3 regions of the Chryseobacterium sp. GW821-FHT04C04 genome follow, and region 3 is predicted to be linked to each of the others. Evidence: riboswitches for the same ligand, from Rfam matches in the RefSeq annotation. Region 3 holds a riboswitch; each other region holds the start of a gene.
What was found. A riboswitch is a leader RNA that binds a small molecule or an ion and turns the genes downstream of it on or off. The one in region 3 is predicted to bind S-adenosylmethionine.

Region 1 (10,711 bases), on a different contig from region 3:
AAAAAAAGGAGAAAATGTATATACAGGAGTAGATGATGGAGAATACCTAAGCAAAGGAATCTTCAACACCTATCAAAAAAGAAATTTAAGATATTCTCAGGTAGTTCCTTTAACGATGTTTGATGAGAAGAATTCAGGATCTAACCTTCCTGCACAGATTGATATCTATGCTAAAAAAGGAGATTACTATGAATTTTTATTCTTAACTAAAGGAGGAGGTTCAGCTAATAAAACATTCTTGTACCAGAAGACAAAATCTTTACTGAACGAAAAGTCTCTTGAAGAATTTGTTAAAGAAAGAATCTCAGATCTTGGAACAGCGGCCTGCCCGCCCTACCACTTGGCATTGGTAATCGGAGGAACTTCCGCAGAAGCTAACCTTGCTGCAGTAAAAAAAGCATCCGCTAAATATTATGACCATCTTCCAACAGAAGGAAATGAAGCTGGACAGGCATTCAGAGATCTTGAGTGGGAAGCTAAAGTTCAGAAGATCTGCCAAGAAAGTGCAATCGGAGCTCAGTTTGGAGGGAAATATCTTACCCATGACGTAAGAGTAATCAGACTTCCGAGACACGCTGCATCTTGTCCGGTAGGAATGGGAGTTTCTTGCTCTGCAGATAGAAATATCAAAGGAAAAATTACAAAAGAAGGGATTTTCCTTGAGCAGCTTGAGCAGAATCCGAAAAGATTCTTGCCAGATACTCCTCCACATTTAGAAGAAGCCGTTGAGATTAACCTGAACAAGCCGATGCCGGAAATCCTTGCTGAGCTTTCAAAATATCCGATCAAAACAAGATTGAAACTGAACGGAACATTGATCGTAGCAAGGGATATCGCTCATGCAAAAATCAAAGAAATTATCGATAGCGGGAAACCAATGCCTGAATATTTCAAAAATCACCCGATCTATTATGCAGGACCTGCAAAAACTCCGGAAGGAATGGCTTCAGGAAGTTTTGGACCTACTACTGCCGGAAGAATGGACGTGTATGTAGACGAATTCCAAAGCCACGGAGGAAGTATGATCATGCTGGCAAAAGGAAACAGAAGTAAAGATGTTACCAATGCTTGTGGTAAATACGGAGGTTTCTACCTTGGATCTATCGGTGGTCCTGCTGCGATTCTTGCAAAAGACAATATTGTGTCTGTAGACGTAGTAGACTTCCCGGAATTGGGTATGGAAGCGGTAAGAAAAATCGAAGTAAAAGACTTCCCTGCATTCATCATTACCGATGATAAAGGCAACGATTTCTTCGCAAATCTTGCTCACTAATTAGTTTAAAATTAAAATAAATAACAAAATAGAACATGTATCTTTTGTGTAAAAGGGAAAAAAGTTCTATTTTTGCCTAAAATCTTTAAGAGAATGATAACGATATTATCAGCATTTTGGCCGTTCTACCAGTTCCTTTGGACTATATTCTTCATTACTATGTTCTTAGTGGGATTCTGGTGTATTTTCATGTTCTTCGGATTAGTAATCCCAATGTGGCTAACTGAAGGTTTGAAAGAGTATTTCGGAAAAGTAAAGCCTTTCGATCCTGAAGATATCAGAAGAAAGCTTATTTCTGAGCAGGAAGGTGTAGAAGTTATCTATAGCGAGCCTAAAGGAAACGGACCTTTCCTTCACGATCACGGACATCATCATTAATTGATTGTCATTGCTTTTTCACCTGAATTCTGAAAAAGCAATATCAAAGCAAAACAACATATATAAACCGCTTAAGCAATTAAGCGGTTTTTCTATTTATTATTTCTCAGGCTTTCCGGTGATACCCCAAATTTCTTTTTAAAAGCCCGTGTAAAGTTCTGTAGATATTCATAACCGCATTCAATGGCGATCTCTTTGATCATAATATTTTTATCGGGAATCAACTTTTTGGCTTTCAACATTCTGAGTTCCGATATATAATGAGCAATTGTTGTATGGTACTGTGCCTTGAATTCCTTTCTGATGATATTCTGATTCATCCCAATATATTTCCCTATTTCTTCAGCCTTTATATTTCTGTGGTAATTTTCATCGATGAATTTTCTGATTATTTCAGGGGTCTTTGGATTTGATTCCAGGATATTCTTTTCATTGAACTGTTCGAAAATAAGAATAAGAAGCTTGATGATCTTAGCCTCTATAAATAATTTCTGCATGATTCCTTTCTTTGTGTAGCCCAGAATCTCTTTGATGATCATGTGCATTTCAACCGTTATGTCAGGAGGTGTTTCTTTATGAAGGAAGATAAAATTATTGTGAGTCATGTTTTCCAGAATTTCTGCGTTCTCGTGATTAAGCTCCGGATTGATGAGGTTAAAAATATATTGATAATTGATCTGAATCTGAAGATATCTCAAAACCTCCTGATTTTCTGTCCATAGTTCAGCAACACTTTCGTTAGGCGAATAATGAAGGATATATTGATTTTTCCTGAATAAGAATTTCGTTCCACAGTCATGAGCTTCCAGATTGATACCATCACTTAGCAAGAAAATAAGATTAAAGCTTGATTTCCCTTCCAGCATATGGGACTTGAAGGATTGGTCAGGACACAGGTCTTCCTGCATGATGATTTTGATGTCTTCGGATCTGAACAAAAGTCCACTTTTAGAATGATTCCTCATACAACACATTTTTACAGCCATGGTACAACTAACTTAAGGTAAAAGTACCGCGTAGGATAACCAAAAGTTCGAAAATGATAACTCGGGGTTAATTATGTGAGGTACTTTTGCGCAAAATTAAATTAAATTTAGAATAATTAAAAATAATATTTCATATGTTTAAAGATTTACATTTTGCAATAAAGAAAATCAGCACGGGATTAGCATTGCTAGCCGCTGCTGGAAGCGGTTTGTATGCTCAGCAATGGGAAAATGTAGGAGGAGTTCAGGATGTATCAGCCGGGGGAAGTAGTTTTAATAACTTGGTTATTGATAATTCAGGAAATTATTATCTTTCCTATTATGATGTTTCAGTAGCCAAAGGTTCTGTTCAGAAATTTAACGGAAGTACATGGTCTTATTTAGGAGGAAGTCCTGGAGTTACTACCGGAACGGCAACATACAATTCATTGTCTATAAGTCCTAACGGAAACAGCATCTATTATACCAACCAGATTGGTTATCCAGGCTCCGGAATGGAAGTACATCTCTTTACAGGATCTTTATGGTCTCAGCTTCCTAACGCTACAGATAGCCCTGTTAACTATCAGGCTTCCGCAGTATCTTCTGACAATATTATATTCACTTATGGATCCTATGGTCAGGGGACTGTCAAAAGATATTTTGGCGGTACATGGGAGCAGGTAGGAAATGCAGGCTTTTCAGGAGGTGCTGAATTTGCTGAAATGGTCATCGGAACCAATAATAAAGTGTATACATGCAATGTTTCCGGAGGTTTAAAAGTATATCAAAACAGTACGGATGCAAGTTCCTCACAAGACTGGAACTTAGTAGGTGGGGCGGCTGTAGATGCTTCTTCATCAGGAGAACAGTATAATGCTGATATCGCTTTAGATGGAGCTAATAAAATCTATGTTGCCTATGTTTCAAACTCAGGAGGAGGAAGAAAGGTAAATGTTAAAAAGTTTGACGGAAACTCTTGGGTGCAGGTTGGAAATGCCAATTTTTCAGCAGGAAGTGTACAGCATGTTGCTTTAGCCGTAACAGAATCCGGGAAACCTTATGTGGTGGCCAGCCGTTTTGAAAATGATAATTTCCTGAGAAATACAGTCTATAAATTAGATGATTCACAAAACTGGGTTCCTTTTGGAGGTGACTTCGTTTCTGATGGTGAAGCAAAATACAATGATCTTGCCATAGATAAAGCACACAATTACCTTGTTCTGGCTTATTCTGACAATACTACAAAAGTTAAAAGAATCTCTTTAACGTTAAATCCACAAACATGCAGCAATACAGATCCTGGATCGAATGTGGGAGATGTAGGTTGTGTGAGTTTTATGTATCGCGGTCAGCAGGTTGCCTATACTACGGTAAGGGGTGCAGATGGAAAAATATGGCTTCAGCAGAATCTGGGAAGTGCACAGGTTGCTTCATCAATGGCTGATGCGAATTCATATGGAGATCTTTTCCAATGGGGAAGATGGGATGATGGGCACCAGCTTAGAAACTCTCAGGTTGTACAGGCTCCATCTCCTAATACTCCTGAAGGAACAAGTGCAACAGCAGGAGGTTATATTGCAGGTTCTCCAGCATGGTGGGCAGGTTTTTCAGGTGGAGATACATGGACAGGAGCTTCCGTTGCTGATGTTAGTGCATCTGCCGGAGTAGATCCTTGTAAAGCAATAGGGACAGACTGGAAAATGCCTTCTCAGGCAGAGTGGGCTGCTCTGGTAGGAGCTGAAAGTATTGCAAACCCTACAACAGCCTATGGAAGTCATCTTAAACTGCCGGCAGGAGGATTCAGAAGCTCAAGCAATGGCGAGTTTACTTATGTAGGCCAAAGAGGATACTTCTGGAGTTCTGACACTTCGAGTTCAGGAGGGAAATATCTTTATATAGGAACTACTATTGCTAATGCTTCAGCAGGTGCCATGAGAGGACAGGGGGCATCAGTAAGATGTATTAAGCCATCATCTTCTCTGGGAACTTCGGATATTAAGCTGAATAAATCAGTAGTAGGAATGTATCCCAATCCTACAAAAGGGATACTCACGATAAAAGCAGATTCCGGTATTGAAAAAGTGAATATTATCAACGCTGTAGGGCAAAAAATGAATGTACAGTTCTCGGATAACCAGATCAACATGACCGAGCTGCCTTCAGGATTATACATCGTAGAATTAAAATTAAAGAACGGTCAATCCATTTCAAAAAAGATTATAAAAGACTAACCGGATCTTATCAAAGAATTTCGTTAGATAAAAAATAGTTCATTACAATTACTTTTATTGGGAGGCTCATGAAATTTTCATGAGCCTTTTTCTTATTTGTTTTTCCCATTAAAATGAAATATCAGATCAAAAATAATGATGATGAATAAAAATTAATATTATATTCGATAAAAAATAAGATAATGAAAAAATTTTATTCCTTTGTTTTTCTGTTGATTACCGTGGTCGTTTTCGGGCAGATCAACTATACCATTACACCCAATCCATTCAACGAAACCGATGCTGTTACGCTGACAATTCCCGGGGACCAGATTGATGAATCCGCATGGGGTATTTCCAACAATGCTGTTTATATCTGGTCTTGGTCTTTTGATACCAATTATCAGAACAGTCAGAACTGTCCTACCAATGGCAGCTGGAGCGATTCCAATGACCTGAATAAACTGAATTATAATGCAGCCACAGATACCTATTCCCTGGCTTTTACTCCGACTTCTTTCTTCGGAAGAACAGGAATCGGACGATTTGGTTTTTTATTAAAAGATAAAACAGGGGCACATCAGACCTCACCGGATATATTTGTCAACGTGGGTACTTTAAGCTTAACCCTTACAAATCCACTGGCGAACAGTCTTACCTCGGTCCCGGCAGGAAATTCAATCAATATTACAGCCACTACCAATGTTAATACTACTTTCCAGTTAAAAGCCAATGGAGTTGTTGTGAACTCAACTTCAGCTCTTTCACAAGCTTATTCTTATACTTATACGGTTTCAGAAGACGCTAATATGGAGCTTACAGCAACTCAGGGATCCAATTCCAAAAATGCGGCATTTATTCTGCAGATTCCGAGAAATGTAGTGACTCAGGCGGTTCCAAGCTGGATCCGACAGGGGATTAATTATCATCCTACAGATCAGACCAAAGTAGGGCTTGCATTGTATGCTCCCGGTAAAAACTTTGTGCATGTTATCGGCAGCTTTAACAACTGGGCTGTGAATGATGCCTATTTGATGAAAAAGGATACCACAAATCCTGATCTTTACTGGATTGAACTCAGCGGACTGACCCCTCAGCAATTATATTCTTTTCAATACAGAACCAATGATTTAAGAAAAGTAGCAGACCCTTATTCACCACAGATTTTATCTTCTTATGACGATCCATGGATTTCGGCTTCTACCTATCCAAATCTACCTGTATTCCCTGCAGGACAAGGTTTTGAAGTTTCTACATTTAAAACAGGGCAAACCGCTTATAACTGGCAGGTAACCAATTTTCAAAGACCTGCGAAAGAAGATCTGATCGTATATGAATTATTATTAAGAGACTTTACTCAGGAAAAAAACTGGCAGTCACTGATCAACAAGATTTCTTATTTGAAGAATTTAAAGATCAATGCTATAGAATTGCTTCCCATCATGGAATTTGATGGAAATCTTTCCTGGGGATACAATACTTCCTTCCATTATGCATTGGATAAAGCATATGGAACTCCTGAAAAATTCAAAGAATTTGTGGATCTGTGCCACCAAAACGGAATTGCGGTGATTTTAGATGTCGCCTTTAATCACGCAACAGGACGCTCACCTTTGGTAAGACTTTGGAATATAGACCCTGATGGAGACGGTTATGGAAATGTTGCTCCGGATAACCCTTATTTCAATCAGGTTCCCAAACACTCTTATAATGTGTTTAACGATTTTAATCATACAAGTTCTTCAACTCAATATTACGTTGAAAGATGCCTTCAGCAATGGTTGACAGAATATCACATCGATGGATTCCGTTGGGATTTGACGAAAGGATTCACCCAAAGCTGCTCTGAAAATGATGAAGCCTGTACCAATGCTTATCAACAAGACAGAGTTGACATTATGAAACATTATGCAGACAGGCAGTGGGCTATTGATCCCAATTCTTATATGATTTTCGAACACCTGGGAACAGATGCAGAAGAACAGCAATGGGCCAACTACAGAATAGCAGAAGGAAAAGGTGTTATGCTTTGGAATAAACAAACCGATCCCTATAATCAAAATACCATGGGATATAAGGAAAACAGCAATTATGACCGTATGAATCACAGTCTTCATGGCTTTACCAATATGAGTGCAGTGGGATATGGGGAAAGTCATGATGAGGAAAGACTCATGTTTAAAAACCTTGAATATGGTGCAGTGAATGGAGGTTATAGTGTTAAAAATCTGAATACGGCTCTTGAAAGAATGAAAACCTTCGGAGCTACATTCTTCACTATTCCCGGTCCGAAAATGATCTGGCAGTTTGGAGAATTAGGATACGAATTCAGTATCAACAGATGTGCGGATGGTACGATCAACAGCGGATGCAGAACAGATGAGAAACCAGTTGCATTTACTCTGGGATATGATACGGATGTAAACAGAAAAGCAGTGTATGATACATGGGCTAAAATAATCAACATCAGAAATACCCATCAGATTTTCAAATCTAAAACATACAGCATAGAATCCAATAATCTTACGAATGATCCTGATGGACTGATCACCAGGATTTATCTCTATGATACAACCATTACTACCGGAATAAAGAATGTGGTGGTATTGGCTAATTATACTACTTCTGCACAAAATGTTGTTCCTTACTTTCCTTACACAGGTCAATGGCAGAATCTGATGGATGACAGTGTTTCCAATATAGCTTCAACAACAGCTCCGATAACTTTACAGCCTGGAGAATACAGGGTTTTCGGAAATTATGCAGGAGCTTTGTCAACAAAGGATACTCACGCAGCTAATAAATTATCCCTTCAGATTGCTAATAATCCAATACAAAACGGGATCGCAAAATTAATTTTTAACAAAGCAAAAAACGGAGAGATTTTATTTTTTGACATGACCGGTAAAAAGCTGGATTCATTCAGACTTGATAAAGAAAACGGGACTTATGAAACCAAAATCAATTATCCGCCAGGAACTTATCTGGTTCAGTTAAAATCGGAAACAGGAATCGCAATTCAAAAGATGATTGTTAAGTAAAACAAAAAGGCAGATTGGCAGAAGAGCTGATTTGCCTTTTTTGTATATTGAAAAAAATAGTCTACTTTTGTGGTAGATTTATCAAGAAAGGTGGAGGGATTTGGCCCAAAGAAACCTTAGCAACCTGTACAATTCAAAAAAGTGCAAAGGTGCTAATTCCAACCCGAAAGGGGAGATAAGTGAAGTCAATATTCTTATATGAATTCCATTTCTTGAAGTCTTGTTTATCTGCGAAAAGGTTCGCAGGAATGTTATTATTAATTGGCAAGAACGAAAAATGAAAAAATTAAGTACAGCAGTATTTTTGCTGAGTGTAATTTTGGTAGCTGCTCAGGAGAATGAGGAGAAAGGAAAACAAATCGAAGACATTATCATTGTCGGAAACCGAAATGTCAAAAGAACAAAACTTGAGACACCGGTTCCTGTAGATGTTATCAATATTGACAAGATCCAGAGAAGCTCTCCACAAATGACCGCTCAGGATCTCCTGAACTATGTGATCCCATCATTCAACGCAGTGAGACAATCTGCTTCTGACGGTACAGAACATATTGATCCCGTATCCTTAAGAGGAATGGGACCAGATCAGATTTTGGTATTATTAAACGGAAAAAGAAGACATTCTACATCGTTAGTCAACTATCAGAATACCGTAGGAAATGGCTCTGTAGGAACAGATCTTGGCACAATTCCCATCATTGCAATTGATAGAATAGAAGTCTTAAGAGACGGAGCAGCGGCACAATATGGCTCTGATGCTATCGCAGGAGTGATCAATATTATTCTTAAGAAAAATGCCGGAGCCTCTGCAAGTCTTACTTATGGAGTAAGCGGAAGAAATGATGGCGATACTTATCAGGCCGGAGCCAATTACGGAACTTCATTAGGAAAGAAAGACGGCTATATTAATCTTTCACTACAATTAAGCCATAGAGGAAAAACAACAAGAACTCAAAATCATGATTTAGATATTTTCGGAGATAATTTTGCATATGCGTTTGCAAATGATCCTGAAGCGGCAAGAGCTGCAGATGATGCAAAGATTAAAGAACGAGGATTGACGCGTGATGATTTCAATTTTCAGATCGGAGATGCCCAGATTAGACAGGGACAGCTGTTTTTCAACGCAGAATACCCTTTTAATGATAATTTTAAACTGTATTCTTTCGGAGGTTTTAGTATCAAAGAAGGAAAAGGTTTTGGTTTCAGAAGACTTCCGAGCGAAACATCTAATGTCGTTTCATCTATTTACCCAAACGGGTTTCAGGCAAGTCTTGGATCTCAGGTCTATGATGTGTCTTATGCTGTAGGCGCAAAATATAATGTCAATAACTGGCTATTCGACCTGAGTAATACCTTCGGAAGCAATACGTTCAATTATAATGTAAACAATACGAATAATGCTTCCCTTGGGGCAAAATCGCCAACCCGTTTTTATGCAGGAGCCCATAGTTTCCTTCAAAATACCGTTAATCTTGATGTTTCTAAAAATATAAATCGTTTCAATATCGCATTCGGAGGAGAATTCAGATTTGAACAATACCAGATCAAGGCCGGAGATGAGGCTTCTTACACCCAATATGACATCAATGGAAATGTGGCTGCTGAAGGTTCTACGGTACTTGGTGCAGGAGGATCACAGTCTTTCATTGGGTTTTCTCCCAACAATGCATTGACGAAGGACAGGCATTCGACCGCAGTATACGCAGATGTTTCCTATGATTTAGATAAAAAACTGAATATTGATGCCGCTGCAAGATTTGAAAACTACTCAGATTTTGGAAATACATTGAATGGAAAACTCGCTGTACGATATGAATTTGTGAAAAATTATGCAGTAAGAGCAGCAGTCGGAACAGGATTCAGAGCGCCCTCACTTCAGCAGCAGTATTTTAATAATTCTTATGCCGATATTTCGACTTCAGGATCGGGAATTGTCACCAAAGGGATCTTCAGGAATGATAGCGATGCTGCCAGAATTTTAGGATTTGATAAACTCAAACAGGAAACTTCTGTCAACGCAAGTGCAGGATTTACCCTTCACCCTTTGAATAAATTATCTATTGCCGTAGATGGATATTGGATCAAAGTGAAGGACAGAATTGTAATCACCAGCAATATTACAGATCCAAGGCTGGCCCAGTTTAAGGTGGAAAGCGGAAGATTCTTTGCCAATGCTGTTGATACAGAAACGAAAGGAGTAGATGTGGTTGTTTCCTATGACTGGCTACTTGGTAAAGGAAATTTAAATATTAATCTTGCCGGAAACTATACAGAAACGAAAATTACAGATTTCCATTTTCCGGAAAACTTAGGAACCCCTCAGAATGAATTCTTTGGTCCGGATCAGATCAATATCATTGAAACATTATCACCCAAAACAAAAGCATCATTAGGATTAAATTATGGAATCGGGAAGTTCAATTTTCTCGTAAGAAATACCTATTTTGGCAAAGTAATAAGAGATGGTTATCCTTTTGGCGGAGTTCAGGAGTTCTCTCCAAAAGTAGTGACCGACATCAGCGTTGGGTATGATATCACAAAAAGTATCAACTTTACCGTTGGAGCCAATAATATTTTTGATGTCTTCCCGGATCGCCAGATTTATGAAAATTCATACTATGGAGTATTCAAATATGCACCGGTTCAGATGGGAACGCTGGGGAATTATTTCTTCGGAAGGCTTAATTTTAATTTTTAATCATTAAATGAGTACTACCTCGCATCAGATTGGCTGGAAAACAGCTGCAGCCATCGTCGTTTCCAATATGATCGGAACAGGAATTTTTACCACCCTGGGATTTCAGTTATCCGATATTACCAATACCTACAGTATTTTCC
Region 2 (10,711 bases), on a different contig from region 3:
GTTGTCTCCCAAAACAGCAAAGGAAGTTACTGAACTTGTAGAGTACATCAAAAAGTTTAAGCCTACAAAAATTGCGATAGAAGCCTGGCCAAACTGGAATGCAAATCAAAAACTGAAGGAGTACAGTGAAGGAAAACACCGAGAAGAAAGAGATGAACGTTATCAGCTTGCTATGCGAATAGCCAATGAACTAAAAATCAAAGAACTGTTCAGTATAGATGCAGAATCGATCTGGAATGATCTCCAGACAAAATTTGGAAAAACAGATTCTACATTTTTTAACAACCTCAGCAAAGATTATGATTTTAGCAGTGATGACCTGATCTCCAACCAGTTTAATGCTTTCTTTAAAAGCTCTGAACCGAAAAATTTCAAATCGCTTTTAGACACATTTACGTACATGAATTCTAAAGAAAGTCATCAGTATGGATATGGAGCGTACCTAAGTGGAGATTTTAAACTTAGAGAATTTGATGGGGCAGACATGCTTGCATTGTATTGGTACAGCAGAAATCTGAGAATGTTCCGCAATATTCAAAAAATTCCTCATAACAGCGAAGACCGAATTCTTGTGATAGCAGGAAATGGTCATGCAGCAGTACTCAGACAGCTTTTCTCTTCTTCCGCCGAATATGATTTTATTGAATTTTCTTCACTGAAATAAATAAAATTAAAATAATCACTCTCATAGAAAATTCATTCTTTATGGTGTAATAGAATAAAAAAACAGAGATAAGCTCTCTGTTTTTTTATTAAGATATTTAATCTTTATCTATCAGAACTTAAATTCGATTCTTGCAAACAAGAACCTTCCTCCTATCCCATACTGGGAAACCTGTCTGGAATATACAAACTGGTTATCGGCCGTTAATGAACTGATGTTCGGACTTTTAGACGGCAGAATATTCAGGATGTTATTGCTTCCGATCGTTGCGGAAATATTTTTATTAAAATCATATCCTACGGATAAATCTGTTACAAAGCGGCTATTAAGAATAAAATGCTCTGTACTTCCTGTCACACCATCAAAATTAGCATCTAAAACATCCGCATCAGTCACTTTACCAAAGAAAGAATTACGCAGCAGGAAGGTAAAACCGGAAGCTCTTAAAATATTGGATAAGGTCGCTTTTACGCGAGGTACCGCCTCTTCAAAATATACTCTGTTCGGTTCTGAGAAATAATTATCAATCTGGCTTACCAATTTAGGCGACGCATGAATATCTCCGATTCTTTTGGTCTGATTAAAATTGATTCCCAAATTATTCTCCAAAGAAACCCCTGATGAAATCTTTGAATTCTGAGAAATAGTAATATCCAGCCCTTTCGTCTGAGAATCCACCGCATTGGCAAAAAAGTTGGCAGCGCTAGCCCTTGCCAGATCAAAAGCACTTTGCAAAACTGCCTGATCTGAACCTGGCGTAAAATTACCATCAGGGCGGAAGAAAAGATCTGTCAGCACCACTCTGTCCTTAATCTTTATTAAATAAGCATCTGCTGTGAAAGTAAGACTTAATGCCGGAATTTTCCATGTGATTCCTGTGCTGTAGGATTGTGAAGTTTCCTGTTTTAATTTTGGAATACCCAATGCCTGTGCTGCTTCAGAATTATTTCTGAAAGTTCCCACCTGTGTAGTTTTTCCCTGCTGAATCAATGTAGAAGTGGAACTATAATAAATTTGGGCTAAAGAAGGCGCTCTAAATCCTGTAGAAACAGCACCTCTCCAGTTTAGATTGGGAGCCAGCTTTACATTGGTGGCCACTTTATAATTGAATGTAGACCCGAAGTCTGAATAATTCTCATATCGTAAGGCTCCTTCCAGCAGCCATCCGTCCGTAACTTCCAGCTCTGCATCGGCATATGCGGCAACGCTGTTTCTGTTTCCTGAAACAGCATTTTCAGGACTAAACCCAGGAAAAACCTGTGCTCCTGCAGGTCTAATATTTCCGAAGAAGTCGGTTACTTTTTCATTTTCAGGGGTTTTAGCCGTTACCACACGCCCATAAATATCATAAGAAGCATAAGAGTTTTCTTTTCCGACATTCACTTTATAGTTTTCATGTCGGTATTCAGCACCAAAGGCAAGGTTTAATCCTTTCAGCACATCATATTTTTTGGAGAAATCCAGATTAACGGTATTTTGTGAAAACTCAGATCCTCCGGCATCAAAAGTTCTTGGAGAGCTGTCTGTAAGTGAAGCGTTAAATGTATTCACAACTCCAAAACCAAAGGTATTTTTTCCAAAAGTATTGCTGAGATCCACATTCCAGCCATTCCATTTCCCTTTAATTCCGGCAGCAAGAGAATAATCATTTACTGTTGCTTCAATCTGAGGAAGATATCCATTGGGAGTAACAGCATTGATGTTTCTTTCTGTATTCGGAAGTCTGTAAAATCCTCCGGCATTTCCAAGACGGTAACTGTAGCCACCGAATGAGTAAACTTTCCAATCATCATTCACAGGAATTTCAGAATTGAAAAAGAGCTGCCCCGACTGTAATTTGGACTGCCCCGCTCTGAGGCTGAAATCTTTTCTCTCCAATCCTCTGTAATTAAGTTCCTGTGATGTAAAATCTTGACCCAATATTTTTTGAAGATCGGAAATGCTGTTTGCTCCCGAAATTTGAGATTGAAAAGCAGTTCCAAAATAATTTACCTTAGCGGCATACTGTTTAACGGTATTAATAATCTGCTGAGTATTGGAAGTATTGGTGATATTTTTATACAGACCGTCAATATTAACGCCATCCTGCAATGCTCTGTAATTAATGGCATTATAAGCATTGAAAATATCACCTTCCCTTACTCCCGCTCTGGAATAAGGATCTCGGTATTGTGCAGAACCTGTAATATTAATAAATCCTGTTTTTCCAATTTTAGCACCATAGTTAAGGTCTACAGAAATAGTCTGCCCATCTACTCCTCCGGAAAAATTATTGGTAACAGGAGAAGCATATCCTCCCAGAAATACCTGTCCGGAAAGCCCCAGTCTCTTTTTTAGTCCGAGATTAACGACTCCTGCAATGGCATCAGAACCATATTGAGCAGAAGCTCCATCTCTTAAAACCTCTATTTTTTCCAAAGCAAAAGCCGGAATAGCATTTAGATCGGTTCCCACAGATCCTCTTCCTGGTGTAAGGGTAACATTAATCAATGAAGACTGATATCTTCTTTTTCCATTGAGTAAAACCAACACCTGATCCGGACCCAGTCCTCTTAAAAGGGCTGGATCTACAAAATCAGTTCCATCGTTCACCGTATGAGAGGTGGATGAAAATGAAGGTACAATATAATTTAAAGCCTGGCTGATATTGTTAGTTGGACTTTGTTTTAAAATTTTAGAAATATTAATGATATCCACCGGAACGGGTGTATCGGTCAGTGATCTTCCGGAACCTCTTGATCCAAGAATAACCACATCATCTATTTTCTTAGATTGTAAAGTATCTGTCTGCGCATAATAAAATGTAGAGATAAGCGCAATAGAAGGAACAAAGATTTTTTTCTTGAAATTATGCATTTTGTTGTTTATTTTTTGTTGTTAAAAATTGTTTTTTGAGCAAAAAAATCCTGTAGCCTTAAATTGTAAGGTTACCATAGATGCTCGAAATGTTTGTATTATTTTTTAGAAATAGAAAAGACTAGAAACAACAACACATGCGCATATAGAAATGGCATGAGAACATATCAGAATAATGAAGACTCACTTCATGATCCGAGGCATAAAAAATAATTGATGTAAGGTGATTTCCCTTGTCTTTAAACATTTGATTTTAACTTTAAAACAAAAATTCAAGATGGGGTAATGATAGAATGATAAACATTTTTTCCGGAAGATCCGGCTTATCGATTGCAGCACCTTGCTTGTTTTTGCAGGTTGCTATCCCATCTAGAGATTCTTGATAATTACCTGACAAAGATATAATTATTTCGTAAATAAAAAAATATTTGGCTTAATTTTTCGATTTTCAACATTTTAGCGTAACAATTTATCTTTTTCAGCGTCTAACCGGATATCAGTAAAAAACATTATGAAAAAAACTATCTTCGCTTTATCATTGGTAAGTTCTATGCTGGTCTTCTCACAAGAAAAGAACAATACTGCTGATAAAGAAAAGCAAATTGAAGGTGTAGTCATCACCAAAACTAAAAAAGCCGTTGAGCAAAAAGCAGACCGTACAATTTTTGATTTTTCCGAACAGCCACAGCTGAATAATGGAAACGTTTTGGAAGGAATCAAAAAACTTCCGGGGCTTGTATCAACAGATATTGCAGGGATGATGTATCAGGGAAAAATCCTGGATGTATATCTGAACGGAAGACCTTTGAATATCACCTCTAATGAATTGAACTCTTTTCTTGAAGGAATGCCAGCCAATTCTGTAGAAAGAATTGAAGTGATCACCCAGCCCGGTGCTGAATTTCCAGCGACTTCCGGAGGTGCCATCATGAATATCATTACCAACAAAAACGCTAATAAATATTTAACCGCTACGTATTCAGGGAATTACTCTTTCACGAATTACGATAAATATAGAAACAGAACAACGAATTCTGTTAATTTAAATGCCAGAAATAAATATTTCGGATGGCAGCTGAACGTAGGGCAGAATTACCGTGAAAGTATGCTGAACGGCCAGCAGGATGAACTGTTAACAAGTCATACCGACAGATATGGGCGTGGATATTTTGCAAAATCAGGATTGACTTTTGATTTAGGGCAAGACAGATTATTAGTAAACTACGATATTTATCACAATAATAATGACAACTACACTTTAAGTAACGGTCATGGAGATTTACCTTTTCAGAATAATCCAAAAGATTTAAAAGAAGCTTTTTATACTTCTTCGGATGTAGCTCATACCAATAGCTTGAGACAGGAAGCGGTGGTTACCTATCAGAAGCGTTTTGCAGACAAATCTCAAAAACTGGACTTCCAGTTGGGGTATACAAGATCTGACAGTAAGTTTGCTCAGGACAATTTCTTTCAGGATGGGACATTTGCAGCAGCTCCAAACCTGCCAATCAATAGTCCTACGAATGGATTAAAAGATATTCTGAACAATAAATCCGTGATGAATATTACCAACTTCAAGGTAGATTATGCTCAACCCATTAAGCTTCTTGATGGTGGAAAAATAAGCCTGGGAGGCCTATATGAAAGGCAGGATTATGATACGGAAAGTTTTGGGCTAACCAATCTTGAATATCAGAGACAGACGGCTTCAACCTATTTAGAATTTCAGGCTAAACTGAAAAAGTTTGACTTCACATTGGGTACTCGTGCTGAAAATTATGATATTACAGGAGTAACAAGATTCTTCGACAAAGATGCAAAGCTGGTGGAAGCTAATTTGATTCCTTTCAATAAATTTAAGCTTTTCCCAAATGCAAGCGTACAGTATAACATGATGAACCAGGTTTATATTGCTGCGAATTACAACAAAAAAATCAGTTTACCAAGTATTTCTGCCTTGAACCCCAATAACGTGACATTCTCCGGGCCAAGTACGGAAGTGAACGGTAACCCGAATCTACAGCCGACTATTTTTGATAATTATGAATTAAAAATATCAGCTTTTGATTATGCATTCATTGGCTATAGCGTAAGTTCAGCAAGCAATCAGGTAGCACAGATTATCAGAAAAGACGGAAGAAAACTCTTCAATGAACAGGTAAATATTTCGAATATGAAAATTCACAACTTCAACGTTGGATTACCGGTTCCTTTTATGATTTTCAGCAAGCCTTTTAGCGAAATCATGAAATTTAATTTTAATCCCGATAAAATTAACTTCATGTACCTATATGCTGGATATCAGAAACATGAAATTGACAACCTGAACAATAAAGGGTTCTGGATTTTCAATATCATGACGCAGATTATCTTGCCTAAAGACATCAAACTGACAGCCAATTATAGCTATCTGACTCCAAAAGCAGGATATTTCTACTTCACTGCCGAAAAACCGTTCAACAACTCGCTTGATCTTACGTTGACGAAGAAATTTATGAACAACCGTCTGACGCTTTCTATTTTTGCGAATGACATCTTCAACGGACAGATGATGCAGGTGCGTTCTAATCCGCCATCAGGAACTCCGGTATTGATCAGCAGCAAATATGATACAAGAAATTTCGGATTTTCCATCAACTATAAAATTCCAACAAGAAATAAACTGGCAAAAGAGGATCCGAATATCCTGAACCAGACTAAAAAAGAAGATAACGGAGGTGTAATGCAGCAGGCACAATAATTCTTCTTTGTAATAAAATAAAAATAGGCGTAAAATGATTTACGCCTATTTTTATTTAGATAAGTTTTGGCTAAAGCCGAAGGATGGTTTTATAAAAGTAAAACGGGCTAAAGCCCGTTCCTATTGATATTAAAATGGTGTTATTTGTGAAAATAGTAGTGATATTACCATTTATATTTACATCAAAAATCTATCGTCTGAAATCTCCAGTTCAGCGTATCTACCAAAGTCAGCTGATTAACACTCACAGGAAGATTCGTGATAATTTTTAACGTCTGAAGAGCCATCATACTGCCTATCATTCCTGGAAGAGCTCCCAGCACACCAAGGCTGTCACAATCTGGTATATCCTCATCGAAAGGCGGTTCAGGGAAAATATCTCTCAGATTTTTACTTCCGTTATGATTAAACACAGAAACCTGTCCTGAAAATCCTAAGATACTTCCGTAAACCAAAGTTTTCTTTAGCTTCATGCAGGTATCATTCACCAGATATCTTGTAGAAAAATTATCTGAACCATCAACAATAACATCATAATGAGAAAGGATTTCTTCAACATTTTCTTCATTGATTTTTTCTTCAATTCCGATGAATGTAACCTGATGATTGAGTTCTTTCACAAATGTCTCTGCACTTTTTACTTTGTATAAACCTACTCTATTTTCAGTGTGAATAATTTGTCTGTTCAGGTTATGAAGTTCCACCTCATCAAAATCTGCAACGCCTAAAGTACCCACTCCCGCAGCAGCCAGATATTGTATAACAGGACTTCCCAATCCTCCTGCACCAATAACGAGAACTTTGGAATCTATTATTTTCTTTTGTCCTTCCAGCCCTATTTCTTCGATAAATATCTGCCGGCTGTACCGTGAAAAATGATCTTCTTTTTTCATACTTTATGATAATTGAACCATTAAGATTCTTTAAGTTTTAAGGAAAGTTAAGTTGAGCTTCGCTTCAAAAAAAGATAGTGTCTTAAAAATCTTCGATTTTTCTTAAATAACCTTCACCTCTTCAAATTTCTTAATGGTTTAAAAATTTTAAAATCCACTATACACAGAATCCCAGTCTTTCATCACAGGATCGTAACCCGATTTTTTGATCATGAGCCTGATTTCCTCCATGCTACGTTCGTCACTGGTTTCAAACTGTTCCAGGGATTCTTTATCTACAGCATAGCCTCCCGGGTTTGTTTTCGATCCTGCACTCATAGCTGTTGCTCCCAGTGATATAATATTATTTCTGAAAACTTCATTTTCTCTCGTAGAAATAGAGATTTCCAGGTCTTCATTCCAGATTCTATAGGCACAGATCAGCTGAAGCAGATCTTTGTCTTTCATAATAAAATTGGGTTCTATAATTCCTTCTGCCGGTCTGAGCCTTGGAAAGGAAACGGAAAACTTACTTTTCCAGTACTGTTTCTGAAGATAATCAATATGTAAGGCGTTGAAAAAACTATCGACCCTCCAATCTTCAAGTCCAAGGAGAACTCCCAGCCCGATTTTATGAATCCCTGCACGTCCTATACGGTCCGGAGTTTCCAGCCGGAAATGGAAGTTCGATTTTTTACCTTTCGGATGGTATTCTCTGTAAACGTCCTGATGATAAGTTTCCTGATAAACCAACACGGAATGTACTCCTTCTTCATGAAGCAGCCTGTATTCTTCTTCCATTAATGGCTGAACTTCAATGGAAATATGGGAAAAATGAGGTTTTAACAATCGGACAGCATTCTGAAAGTAGGGAACTCCTACAATTTTATTGGCTTCTCCGCTTACCAGCAATACATGATTCACTCCCATTGATTTCAATACTGATGCTTCAATCATCAGTTCCGTATCAGAAAGCGTTTTTCTCTTCAGTTGGTTATCAAGACTGAATCCGCAATAGGTACAGATATTCTGACACTCATTACTGAGATACAGCGGGGCATAGAGCTGAATGGTTTTTCCAAATCGTTTTTGGGTAAGCATCTGCGTCATTCTTGCCATCAGCTCCAGTTCCTGAGAAGCGGCTGGTGACAGGAGATTCAGAAAGTCATCAAGCGTCTTATTCTTTTTCTGAAGACTATAACTTACATCAGACAGACTTACTTTTTCAAGCTTATTTTTTACCTCATCCCATTGATAGTTTTCAAAAACATCTTTAAAGCTTTTCATGATTTTGTTTTATTCAAATAAAAATGACGTGAGGGGACTTGAAGCTTCGGCATGGTTGGCTATTGCTCCCAATCCAGACTCAAAAGCTCTTCTTCCGGCAATAACTCCTTCTTTAAAAGCTACCGCCATATTCAATGGGTTTCCGGCAACGGCAATTGCTGTATTCACCAACACTGCATCTGCTCCCATTTCCATTGCTTTAGCCGCATCTGATGGTGCTCCGATTCCGGCATCTACTACTACTGGAACATTACTTTGGCTGATGATGATTTCCAGAAAGTCAAGGGTTCTTAATCCTTTATTGGTGCCAATGGGTGCTCCCAAAGGCATTACTACTGCTGTCCCGGCATCTTCAAGACGTTTGCACAGGACAGGATCGGCGTGAATGTAAGGCATCACGACAAATCCTAGTCTGGCCAATTCTTCGGTGGCATATAGGGTTTCAATAGGATCTGGTAATAAATATTTCGGATCTGGATGGATTTCCAGTTTCACCCAGTTTGTTTCCAATGCTTCTCTGGCTAATTGTGCGGCCAATACTGCTTCTTTGGCTGTTCTCGCTCCGGAAGTATTGGGCAGAAGATGAACCTTGGTTTCTCTTAATGAGTCGAGCAGATCATCTTCATTAGACTGAGCATCTATTCTTTTCAGAGCCATAGTTACCATATCGGTTTCTGATGCGATCACAGACTTTACCATATCTCTTAGACTTCCGAATTTTCCTGTTCCTAAAAACAGTCTTGATTCAAAAGTTCTTCCTGCGATTTCTAAATTCTGATTGTTCATATCATTATTTTGTTTAGTTCTTTAATAATGGCGGGCTGCTTTGTAATGAGCCCGGATACGGCCACACCATAAATCTCAATCTCCTGTAACGGTAAAATATCTTCAAGGCCAACGTTTCCGATTGCAAATATTTTGGGAATGTCTATTGATTTTTCTCTTAATCCATCAATGATATCCTGATACCCTTCAAATCCAAGCACAGGACTTAGCTTTTCTTTAGTGGTAGTAAATCTCAATGGTCCCAAACCAATATAATCACAGGATTCTTTGATTCTTTGAATGACATCTTCAAGGGTATTCGCTGTTCCTCCAATGATTTTATTTTCACCTAAAATCAGTCTTGCTTCTTCGATAGAACTGTCATTTAATCCCAAATGCACACCATCAGCATCTATTTCTTTTGCAAGCTGTACATGGTCGTTGATGATACAAACTGCATAATATTCTGAACAAAGCTGTTTTGATATTTCACAGAGACTGATCAATTCATTTTCCGGAGCATTTTTCCATCGAACCTGAACCCATTTGATTCCATTGTCCAGGGCTTTGCGGATATGAAGCTCCTGTTCCTGTTTTGTATTTCCCTGTGATATGTATTGTAATTTTTCCATGTTTACGATGAATGTGTTCCCAGTAAAGAGGGATTGCTTTTTAAAAATTTTTCAATGTATAATTTCCCTTTCCGACAGGCTGTTTCCCTATTTTCACCTTTGGCGAGCTCTGCTGTAATGGCGGAAGATAAAACACAGCCCGAACCATGTTTGGGAAAATAGATCTCATTATCATCACTTGGTTTTAAAAATGTTTCTGTACCATTTTCAACTAAAACATCTGTTCCCAAAAGATCTTTTCTATGCCCTCCTTTGATCAGCAATGAACATGTATTGGTATCCGGCAAAAGATTATTTTCTTTTAAAACCCTATATTCATTGTAATTGGGAGTCATTAAGCTGATATCGTTTACAATATGCTTCAGCTGTGGAAGTGTTTCAAGGTCAAAAAAGGTAAATTCAGAAGTGCTTCTCAGAACCGGATCCCAAACGATTTTTACTTCAGGGTTACCAGCCTTTACTGCTTTTATAATTTTACCCAGAAATTCCGCATCTTTCACAATTCCGATTTTCACAGCTGAAATGAGATAATTTTCCATCAGCACCTGAATCGCTTCAACCACTTCATCCACGGGACGCCATTCTAAGCTCAGGCATTTGGCAGCAGTTTGCACTGTCAAAGCTGTACATACTCCCAGCCCCATCACTTTCGACTGTTCAAAGGTTTTACTATCTGATAATAAGCCTGCTCCGCCACTCGGATCAAAGCCCGCAATACTCATGACATAAGGACGTTCCGGCATTTTTTAAATACTTTTAAGGGTTCTTCACTTTCCCAGATCGCCCCTAATAAAGCGGCTCCATCTATGTCTGTTTCGAAAACTTCGTGAATATTATCCTGATCAATTCCTCCCAGAGCAATCAACTTTACATCCGGATTATTGCGATATTTTAT
Region 3 (10,711 bases):
TGGGCTACATGAAAATTGAAATTCCCCAACACATTTCTTACTAACCAGTTATTTTCTTTTAAATCATTGGTCACCTCAAACTGATGACGAAGCCAACTGAATGGAAGACCTTTTTCTTTATTTAATTTTGGAAAGGCATTATCAGGAAGGGGATGCAAAGGCAATAAAACAAACAATGCAAAAATACTTGCTGATATAACCTGTAAAAACCACGCTCCTAAAGCTAAACCCATTGATACTTTAAAGAACACAACAGGAACCACAATCTGATAAAAGAAATAGAACAGTTTATAGCTTATCATTTTAACTTTTTCAATAACGGGTATTTTTCCCTGGGTTTTCAAGATCACTCTTTCCTTATCAAAGAAGTCTCTAAAGTCTCTTATAAACATCCAGTTGAACAAATACAACGGATATACTAAAAAGAAAAACTTATCCTGATACTTCTGTACCCCTTTCGCTTTGATCCACGGTACAATTAAAAGTAATCCGCTTTGTTCTATATCTGTGTCCCATCCATCTACATTCGGATAAGCATGATGGCTTGCGATATGTCTTTTTTTCCAGATATAGGAATTGGCTCCTATAAAATCAAAAATATGCAGAACCAGCCCATTCAGTCTTTTACTTTTATAGATATTGTTATGGGCCGCTTCATGAATTAGGTTTAAATAAATCAAAACCAGAGAAATCCCCATTAAAACAAAACTCAGAATGTAGATCCAATGCTTCTCTGCATTCAAAACGGCAAGAAAATATAACCCGATATAGAGTAGCGGCAGAACAACCGCCTTGATCTGAATGTAGATATCCCTATTCTCAGAAATGCTTTCTACTCTTTGGTTCACTTTCTTTCTCAGCTCATTAAATAGTCTGACATCCTTTGAATCTTTTAAGTAAATTGGCTTTTCCATATAGTTAACTTTATGGTTTACTTAAAGTTAACATTTATAATTCAGCCTTCATTCTTGATTTTAATTAAAAAAATCTATCAAATCATACAAATTCCTTCAATTTCCTTGGCGGGTATTGCTGTACCAGATCAGCGATCGCTTTAATATGTTCCGGAGTCGTACCACAGCATCCTCCGATAATATTGATCAGTCCTTTTTCCACATATTCTTTGATCTGTCTTGCCATATCTTCAGGAGTTTCATCATATTTTCCGAAAGCATTCGGTAGACCGGCATTCGGATAAGCTGAAACATAGAATTCTGAATTGTGAGCCAGAGTTTCAAGATAAGGAGTCAGCTGATCTGCTCCCAATGCACAGTTGAAACCTACGCTTAATAAATTCAGGTGGGAAACTGAGATCAGAAAAGCTTCTGCCGTCTGCCCGCTCAATGTTCTTCCTGAAGCATCTGTAATGGTTCCTGAAACCATGATTGGAATTTTTATTCCTCTTTCGTCCTGCAATTCATCAATAGCAAACAAAGCTGCTTTCGCATTCAATGTATCAAAGATGGTTTCTACCAAAAGGATATCTGAACCTCCATCCAGCAAAGCTTCACACTGCTGTTTGTAAGCTACTCTCAACTCTTCAAAAGTGATCGCTCTATATCCTGGATCATTCACATCGGGGCTTAAGCTTGCCGTTCTGTTCGTTGGCCCTATAGATCCAGCTACGAATCTCGGCTTATCAGGATTTTGTGCTGTATATTCGTCACAAGCTTTTCTGGCAATCTTTGCAGACTCATAGTTCAGATCATATACCAGATCTTCCATGTGATAATCTGCCATCGCGATCGTAGTTCCTGAAAACGTATTGGTTTCAATAATGTCAGCCCCGGCTTCCAGATATTTCTTGTGAACTTCTTCAATAGCTTGGGGCTGTGTAAGAGAAAGCAGGTCATTGTTTCCTTTTACAGGATGCTCCCAATCTTTGAAACGCTCTCCACGGTAGTCTTCTTCTTCAAACTTATATCTCTGAAGCATGGTTCCCATTGCACCGTCAAGAATTAATATTCTTTCGGATAAAGCTTTATATAATTGTTCTGAGTTTTTCATTTTCTATCAATTTGTAATAGTTTATAAATCCGCTGACCAGTTTTTTGCATAAGAGGATTTGTTTATTGATGATTTCAAAATCTTCTTTAGAAATAAAATGCTGGTCTGAAGCAAAATGGAATTGAGTTTCCATTTTATAGAGAGAGTTTCCAGCAATATGCAGAAACTGTAAAGTATCTTCAGAAACTTCTCTTCTACTTCCTTCCGTTATATTGAACGAAACTGAAGTTGTCATTCTTCTTATTTGGCCTGTTAAAGCCAAAAATTCTTCTTTAGGAAAATTTGCAGTAAGGATATAAGTTAAATGAACCAACTTTTTTCCTTCCCTCCAAATTGCTAATTCTTTGTAGTTTCTATCCATTGGGCTCTCTATAAATTGTCAACGATTAACTAACCTAAAGCCTGTTTCAGATCTGCGATGATATCATCTACATTTTCCAATCCTACTGAGCAGCGAACCAGCCCTGCTGTAATCCCTACTTCATTTCTTTCTTCGTCTGACAATTTGGAGTGTGTAGTGGATGCCGGATGGGTAACGATCGTTCTTGTATCACCCAGGTTGGCGGACAGTGAACACATTTGTATCTTGTCTAAAAAGTTTCTTCCGCCTTCAATTCCTCCCTTTATTTCAAACGCTACGATATTTCCACCAAGCTTCATCTGCTTTTTAGCTACTTCATAACTCGGGTGGGATCTCAGGAAAGGATATTTTACCAGTTCAACATTAGGATGACTTTCTAAGAATTCAGCTACTTTCAATGCGTTCTCACAGTGTTTTTCCACTCGGATAGCTAGTGTTTCAAGGCTTTTTGATAATACCCATGCATTAAAAGGAGACAATGCAGGTCCTGTATTTCTTGCAAAAAGATAAATTTCTCTGATCAGGTCTTCTTTTCCTACTGCTATTCCTCCTAGCACTCTTCCCTGTCCGTCAATCAGTTTCGTTGCTGAATGTACAACGATATCCGCACCGTATTTGACAGGCTGTTGAAGATAAGGTGTTGCAAAACAGTTATCTACAATGAAAATAAGATTATGTTTCTTGGCGATCTGCCCGAAGAACTCAAGATCCAGAATTTCAATCGCTGGATTGGTGGGAGTTTCAAGGTATAATATCTTTGTATTGGGTTGAATATATTTTTCAACATTCTGAGCATCTTCCGCTTTGAAATAAGAAGTTTCAATATTCCATTTCGGGAAATACTTGGTAAACAAAGTGTGTGTAGATCCGAATACAGACTGACAGCTTACAATATGATCTCCGGCATTCAGGAGTGCAGCAAATGTAGAATAGATGGCTGCCATTCCTGTTGCAAAGGCATACCCGGCTTCTGCACCTTCCATCTTAGTAATCTTATCAGTAAACTCTGTCACATTCGGATTAGAGAAACGGCTGTATAGATTTTTAGGTTTTTCTTCTGCAAAGCTTGCTCTCATATCTTCTGCATCCTGAAATATAAAGCTGGAGGTAAGATATAATGGTGTGGAATGCTCGTCAAACTGAGATCTTTCAGTCTGGGTTCTTATTGCTGATGTTTCAAAATTTTCCATATAGTTTTAATTGATCAATTTCACAGTGTAGCCATCAGATTCTTCGCGATGCCCAGAAGGACAATTGCCGTTATGGTTACACTGCCAAATTGGTAGATTATTACGTTAAATATTATTTCGTTTCACTTACTCTTAAAATATCTCCGAATACTCCTCTAGCAGTTACTTGCGCTCCGGCTCCGGCTCCCATAATCACGATTGGATTTTCTCCATAGCTTTCTGTATAAATTTCAAAGATAGAATCGGAACCTTTTAACTGTCCTAATGCTGAAGTTGCAGGAACTGAAATCAATTTCACATCCAATTCACCTTTATCTTTCTGCAAGTCACCATGTAAATCACCCACATATCTCAACACATGACCAGGCTCCTGATTTTCTTTAATTTTCTGGTATTCTTCATCCAGTTCATCCAATCTTGAAAGAAATTCTGATTTTGAAACTTCAAGTAAGCTTTCCGGGACAAGGTTTTGGATATTAATATCACCGAATTCATTGATCAGGTCTAGCTCTCTTGCTAAAATCAATAGTTTTCTTGCTACATCATTTCCGGATAAGTCTTCTCTCGGATCCGGTTCTGTATAGCCTTTTTCCAAAGCTTCGTTGATGATGGTTGAAAATTTATCATCCCTCAAAGAAAAATTATTGAATACATAGCTCAGTGTTCCTGAGAATACTCCTTTGATTCTTGTGATATTTTCTCCTGAAAGGTGTAATAATTTGATCGTATCAATTAACGGCAAACCAGCTCCAACATTGGTTTCATACAGATAACGTCTGTTATTTTTGCTCAACGTATATCTTAGTTTTCTATACTCTTCAATGGGAAGGGTATTGAAAATTTTGTTGGAAGAAACCAGATCGAATCCGTTTTCTGCCAAAGCATGATAGTTCTTTACAAAATCTTTACTTGCTGTGTTATCCACAACGATAAGATTCTCCAGTTGATTTTCATTAGAGAAATTAATAAGTTCTTCTACATTCGACGGATGTTCTGCTGTCAAAACCTCATCGCCCCAATTGGCATCGAATCCTTTTTTGTTGAAGGCTATTTTCTTTGAATTGGCTACTGCAACTACTTTAAGGTCTATTTTTTTACGTTTCTTAATTTCTTCTGCAGATTCAAGTACCTGCTGTATTAATGTCTTTCCTACATTTCCGTGACCAATAATTGCCAGATGAACCGTCTTTGGTTTTTTGAAAATTTCAGATTCTATGATATTTTTTGTTTTTTCATCCTGTGAAGAAGTCACTACGATATTAACTCTGTTTTCTCCTGCTACCTGATTCAGCAATAATGGGAAAACATTATTTCTTGCCAGTTCGGCAAAGACTTTATTGAAATCTTCTGCTACAAAACCGATTACAGAAACATTATTGATACTATAGATCTGAGAAACTTTTCCAGATTTTCTTTCTGCTTCAAACTCATCAATAAGACAAGCTACTGCTTTTTCTGCATCAATTTCCTGAACCAAAATAGAAATTCCGTTTTCTATGGCCTGTTGAGAAATTACTCCTACACTGATACGCGCTAAAGTAAGCGCTTTAAAAATTCTTCCGTCAATCCCGATTTCTCCGAGGAAATCCTCTCCTTCAAATTTAATGATTGATCTGTTTTTCAAAAATTTTATTTCGTTAGCATTTTTCATTACTTCTATAAAATGTTTTTTATGATATTATTTAATTGTTGATATTCCATTAGGAAGGCATCATGCCCATGTATAGATTGGATCTCGTGATAAGAAACATCCTTATTTTTCTCTTTTAAGTTTTCAAAACACATTCGGATTTCAGAAGCCGGGAAGAATAAGTCTGTATCTACGGAGATCATGTGCATTCGTGCTTCGATCCTCTCCAGTGCTTTCTCTTCAGCATTGATATTCATCAAGAGATGATTCATCAATTTGTATGCTTTTAAACTAAACCTTTCGTTTAATGCATTACCGTGGTAAACCAGCCAGTCTTCTGATTCCAGGCGTTGTTTGTCCTGATTATATTGGTTTTGAAATCTATCGTTGAGTGATTGTGGAGTTCTATAACAGAGCATCGCATGAATTCTCGCTTTCTGTAATGGTTCATCTTTATCATTCAATAAAAACTTTTGAACCAGACATTGAGCATGAAGCCAGTCGTGTGTTCTGTAATCACAGGCTATGGGAATAAATATTTCTGCAAGATCCGGCTGCTTCGCAAGCATTTCCCATGCAATTCCCCCTCCAAGAGAGCCTCCAATAATGGCATATATATTTTTGATATGTAAAGCTTCAAGCCCTTTCAGAAATATCGCAGCGATATCTGAAGGGGTGAAGTCTTCATAGTCTTCAATTAAAAAATCATCATAACCGTTTCCGGGTATATTGAAACACAGAACAGTATATTGATTCGTATCAACAAGCTGATTCTCTCCCACCAATTGCTTCCACCATCCTTTTTCTCCCGATACATTTGAGTTTCCGGTAAGAGCATGGTTGATTAGAATGATGGGTGCTGTAAACAGATTTTTCCCAAAAAGCTGATAGCTTAATGAGATATGATATTCCTTTTGAGAATAAGTCTGATACGAAAGATTAATATAGTTTAGTTCTGTTTTCAATTCTATTATATTTTACTACAAATACAATTGAAAATGCCACAGGAAATGGCTGAAAAGAACTTCAGTAAGTTATCTGTCCAAAATAAATTGGTAGAACGTAGCACCTTCTTTGCTTGCGCAAAGGGTTGCTAAGGTTTCATAGGGTCTAATCCCTCAACCTTTCTTGATAACATTTTCAATATTTAAATGAACGAATGATGCAAAGGTAGTTCTTTTCTTTTAATTTCAAAAAAAAATTATTTTAATATTTAAAACAGCCCTTAAATACAAGTATTTCAAGGCTATATTAATAATTATTCAGATGAAAAAAATTGGAATTACTTCTCAAAAAAACTAACTTCGTATTGAAAAATGATGAAATATGACCGTTGAAAAAGAAAGATTACAAGATACTAAATGGAAAAACTGGGGACCATATGTAAGCAACCGCCAGTGGGGAAATGTACGTGAAGATTACAGCCCCAATGGAAATGCATGGAATTTTACCAATCATCATAATGCCGAGAGCTATGCTTACCGCTGGGGAGAGGAAGGAATTGCAGGAATTTCTGATGTAAAGCAGCTTTTCTGTTTTGCTTTTTCGTTCTGGAACAGGAAAGATAAAATGATAAAAGAACGATTCTTTGGGTTGAGCAATCCTCAGGGAAATCATGGTGAAGACATCAAAGAAATCTTTTATTATCTGGACAATACACCTACCCACAGCTATATGAAGATGGTGTATAAATATCCAATTAATGAATTTCCTTACGATGATCTTGTTACAGAAAACGGAAAACGCAGCAAAAAGGAACCGGAGTATGAGATTTTCGACACCGGAATTTTTGATAATGACGAGTATTTCGATATTTTCATTGAATACTGTAAAGCAGATCACAACGATATCCTAGCAAGAGTCACCGTTTGTAATCGAAGCCAGCGTGAGGCTTCTATTCTGGTAGCTCCTACAGTCTGGTTCAGAAATAACTGGAAATGGGGATACAATACTTATAAAGGAGAGGTTAATGCTTCTCATGACGGAAGTATCAATATTGGTCATGACAGTATATCGATTAAAAAGCTTTATTCCCGAAATACAAATGCACAAAGTGTATTTTGTGATAACGAAACGAATACTTCAAAACTTTACGGAGCTCCCAAAGTAGAGAATGCTTATTTCAAAGATGGAATCAATGATTTTATTATTCATCAGAGAGATACCGTAAATCCTGAAAAAAGAGGAACAAAAGCTTCTTTTCTGATTGATGAGATTATCGGTGGAGGAGAATCAAAAGTCTTTGAATTCAGATTGTGTCCTGAAGAAACGGATGAACCTTTTAACAGTTTTGATCATATTTTCAATACCCGACAAGCTGAAGCTGAAGAGTTTTATAACGAAATTCAGAACGATACTGTAAATGAAGATGAAAGAAATGTTCAGAGACAGGCTTTTGCCGGACTCCTCTGGAATAAACAGTTCTATCATTACAATATCGGAAAATGGCTGAAAGGTGATCCCAACTTTGAAGCACCAAGAAATTTCAACGAATATGTAAGAAATACAGAGTGGAATCATCTCCACAATAAGGATATTATTTCTATGCCTGATAAATGGGAGTATCCATGGTATGCCACCTGGGATCTGGCATTTCACTGTGTCCCTTTTTCAATCATCGATGCAGAATTTGCCAAGGGACAGCTTTTACTGTTGACCAAAGAATGGTACATGCATCCTAACGGACAGCTTCCTGCTTATGAATGGAACATGAGCGATGTGAACCCTCCTGTACATGCATGGTCATGCTTCCGTGTTTTTAAGATTGATGAAAAAAATAATGGCAAGCCGGATCTGCTATTCTTAGAGAAAGTTTTCCAGAAGTTGTTGCTAAATTTTACATGGTGGGTTAACAGAAAGGATAAAAACGGTAAAAATATTTTTGGAGGCGGCTTCCTTGGTCTTGATAACATTGGAGCTTTTGACCGAAATATGGAATTAAAGGACGGTCAGCATCTTGAGCAGGCAGACGGAACAAGCTGGATGGCGATGTATGCATTAAATATGATGCGTATTGCCATGGAACTTGCCCAATATTATCAGGTATATGAGGATATGGCGATCAAGTTTTTCGAACATTATCTTTATATCGCTGAGGCTATGGAAAATCTGGGTGAAGGAACAAAAGGTTTGTGGAATGAAGAAGACGGATTTTTCTATGATGTATTGCAGCTTGGAAATGGAGATAGTGTTTCTTTGAAATTAAGAAGCATCGTTGGCTTAATTCCGTTATTCGCAGTAGAAATTGTTGATCACAGGCTCTTGGAAAAGATGCCTAATTTCAAAACCAGAATGGAATGGATTCTTAAAAATAAACCGGAACTCACCAAGCTTGTTTCTCATTGGGATGAGGAGGGGCAAGGCAGAAAACATCTGATGAGTATTTTACGTAAAAACAGATTAACGAAAGTTCTTACCAGAATGCTTGATGAAAAAGAGTTTCTAAGTTCTTACGGAATCCGTGCTATGTCTAAAGTATATGAAGAAAATCCTTTTGTATTCTCTGTGCATGGAGCCGAAAATATGGTATACTATACTCCTGCAGAAAGTGACAGCCGAATGTTTGGAGGAAACAGCAACTGGCGGGGACCGATCTGGTTTCCTATTAATTTCCTGATTGTAGAGAGCTTGCAGCGTTTCCATTATTATTATGGAAATAGTTTGAAAGTAGAACTTCCAACGGGAAGCGGAGATAAAAGAAACCTTGATGAAGTGGCTCAAAACATCAGCAAAAGACTTTGTTCTATATTTTTAAAGGATGAACATGGGCAGCGTGCTTTCAATGGAGGCAATCCGAAGTTCAATTATGATGAACACTTCAGAGATTATATTACCTTCTTTGAATATTTTCATGGAGATAACGGCCGCGGTGTAGGGGCTTCTCATCAGACAGGGTGGACTGCTACTGTGGCGAAACTAATAAAACCAAGGCTGACGTTCTAGATGAATAATCAGTAATGAGTAATAAAAAAGCCGGATGACTCATCCGGCTTTTTCTATTTTTAAATAAGAGATTAGATTTTTTCTCCGTTTACGTATACTTCGTATCCGATTTCTACATTCGGTTCTAACGTTTTTGATACGGAACAGTATTTTTCAAAAGAAAGTTCTGCAGCCTTCAGCGCTTTTTTAGGATCAATGTCCCCTTCTAAAAGGAACTTAACGTTAATTGATTTAAAAGGTTTCGCATCCTCTACCTGCACTCTCTCTCCTTCTACCTCTGCCTGAAAACTTTTGATGTCCTGACGCTGTTTCTTCAAAATAGAAACTAAATCAATTCCGCTGCAGCCAGCCACAGCCATCAGTACACTTTCCATTGGAGAAACTCCTTTTGCTCCCGGCTGGGAAGTATTATCCAAAAGGATAGAATTTCCCTGAGCATTTGTACATTCAAATAAAAAATCGTCGTTTATTCTGTTAAGTGTTATCTTCATTCTTGCTTATTGCTTGATACAAAGTTATAAAATTCCTCTCGCTTTTATCTCCAAATATTTATTGATAACATCGATATTCAAATTTTCCGGAAGCGTATATACGGTATAAATTCCATATTTGCGGAGTTCCTGAATAATCAGTTTCTTTTCAAATTCAAATTTTTCAGCAACGATCTCATCATATATTTCCTGCATATTCTCAGGATTTTTGTTGATCAACGTCTGCAGTTCTGAATTTTTAAAAAATACCACTACCAGCAAATGGTTTTTAGCGATTCCCCGAAGGTATTTCAACTGTCGGTTGAGCCCGTCTAATGTTTCAAAGTTCGTAAAAAGTAAAATTAAACTTCTTTGGTTGATGGAATATTTTACATCCTGATACAAACGGTTGAAGTCACTTTCAAAGAAATCTGTTTTAATATTATAAAGTGCTTCAGATATTTTTTTCAATTGTCCGGATTTATTATCAGCGGCAATTTTATTTTCAGCTTTTTTGGAAAAAGTCATCATCCCGGCTCTATCTCCTTTTCTCAAAATAATATGAGAGAGTGCCATCGTTGCATTGATGGAATAATCCAGTAGACTGAGCCCGTTGAAAGGCATTTTCATGGTTCGTCCTTTATCAATCAGCATAAAAATACGCTGTGATTTTTCATCCTGAAACTGGTTTACCATCAAACGGTTGGTCTTCGATGTTGCCTTCCAGTTGATCGTTCTGATATCATCTCCGGGTACATATTCTTTGATCTGCTCAAATTCCATGGTGTGCCCCAGCTTTCTGACTCTTTTGATTCCTCCCAATAAAAATTCACTTTGAATGGCCATCAGTTCATATTTTCTGAGATGGATAAAAGATGGATAAGCAGGCAGCATAGCATCTTTCTGGAAAGTAAACCTCTTCGAGATCAACCCAAGCGGTGAAGATGCATAAATATTCAACCCTCCAAAATGATATTCTCCTCTCTCTTTAGGTTCTAATGAATATTGAAAGAAAGTATTCGCTCCGGAAGCAATCTTCTTTTCAATCAAAAAATCTCTTTTCTGAAACTGGAATGGAATTTCATCAATAATTTTAGTGGCTATTGGAAAG

Region 1: it holds a riboswitch for S-adenosylmethionine, as region 3 does, so the genes downstream of both, AC07UM_RS22065 (TonB-dependent receptor plug domain-containing protein) here and AC07UM_RS09930 (alpha/beta fold hydrolase) in region 3, are expected to answer to the same signal.
Region 2: it holds a riboswitch for S-adenosylmethionine, as region 3 does, so the genes downstream of both, AC07UM_RS23350 (TonB-dependent receptor plug domain-containing protein) here and AC07UM_RS09930 (alpha/beta fold hydrolase) in region 3, are expected to answer to the same signal.

The regions. Positions count from the first base shown of each region.
Region 1 is NZ_JBWKTO010000007.1:80,122-90,832, forward strand. It holds gene AC07UM_RS22040 (fumarate hydratase) at 1-1,273, shown strand, start outside; gene AC07UM_RS22045 (hypothetical protein) at 1,367-1,651, shown strand; gene AC07UM_RS22050 (helix-turn-helix domain-containing protein) at 1,744-2,616, opposite strand; gene AC07UM_RS22055 (T9SS type A sorting domain-containing protein) at 2,772-4,850, shown strand; gene AC07UM_RS22060 (alpha-amylase family glycosyl hydrolase) at 5,033-7,870, shown strand; SAM riboswitch class I at 7,946-8,052, shown strand; gene AC07UM_RS22065 (TonB-dependent receptor plug domain-containing protein) at 8,148-10,571, shown strand; gene AC07UM_RS22070 (APC family permease) at 10,579-10,711, shown strand, end outside.
Region 2 is NZ_JBWKTO010000009.1:89,688-100,398, forward strand. It holds gene AC07UM_RS23345 (DUF5694 domain-containing protein) at 1-664, shown strand, start outside; gene AC07UM_RS23350 (TonB-dependent receptor plug domain-containing protein) at 776-3,520, opposite strand; SAM-I-IV-variant riboswitch at 3,814-3,911, opposite strand; gene AC07UM_RS23355 (outer membrane beta-barrel protein) at 4,032-6,260, shown strand; gene AC07UM_RS23360 (HesA/MoeB/ThiF family protein) at 6,443-7,153, opposite strand; gene thiH (2-iminoacetate synthase ThiH) at 7,301-8,419, opposite strand; gene AC07UM_RS23370 (thiazole synthase) at 8,429-9,205, opposite strand; gene AC07UM_RS23375 (thiamine phosphate synthase) at 9,202-9,816, opposite strand; gene AC07UM_RS23380 (hydroxymethylpyrimidine/phosphomethylpyrimidine kinase) at 9,819-10,559, opposite strand; gene AC07UM_RS23385 (thiamine phosphate synthase) at 10,535-10,711, opposite strand, start outside.
Region 3 is NZ_JBWKTO010000003.1:9,261-19,971, forward strand. It holds gene AC07UM_RS09905 (fatty acid desaturase family protein) at 1-914, opposite strand, end outside; gene AC07UM_RS09910 (homocysteine S-methyltransferase family protein) at 997-2,007, opposite strand; gene AC07UM_RS09915 (four helix bundle protein) at 1,982-2,368, opposite strand; gene AC07UM_RS09920 (O-succinylhomoserine sulfhydrylase) at 2,398-3,558, opposite strand; gene AC07UM_RS09925 (ACT domain-containing protein) at 3,671-5,209, opposite strand; gene AC07UM_RS09930 (alpha/beta fold hydrolase) at 5,215-6,153, opposite strand; SAM riboswitch class I at 6,220-6,326, opposite strand; gene AC07UM_RS09935 (MGH1-like glycoside hydrolase domain-containing protein) at 6,515-9,130, shown strand; gene AC07UM_RS09940 (OsmC family protein) at 9,202-9,621, opposite strand; gene AC07UM_RS09945 (DUF58 domain-containing protein) at 9,646-10,711, opposite strand, start outside.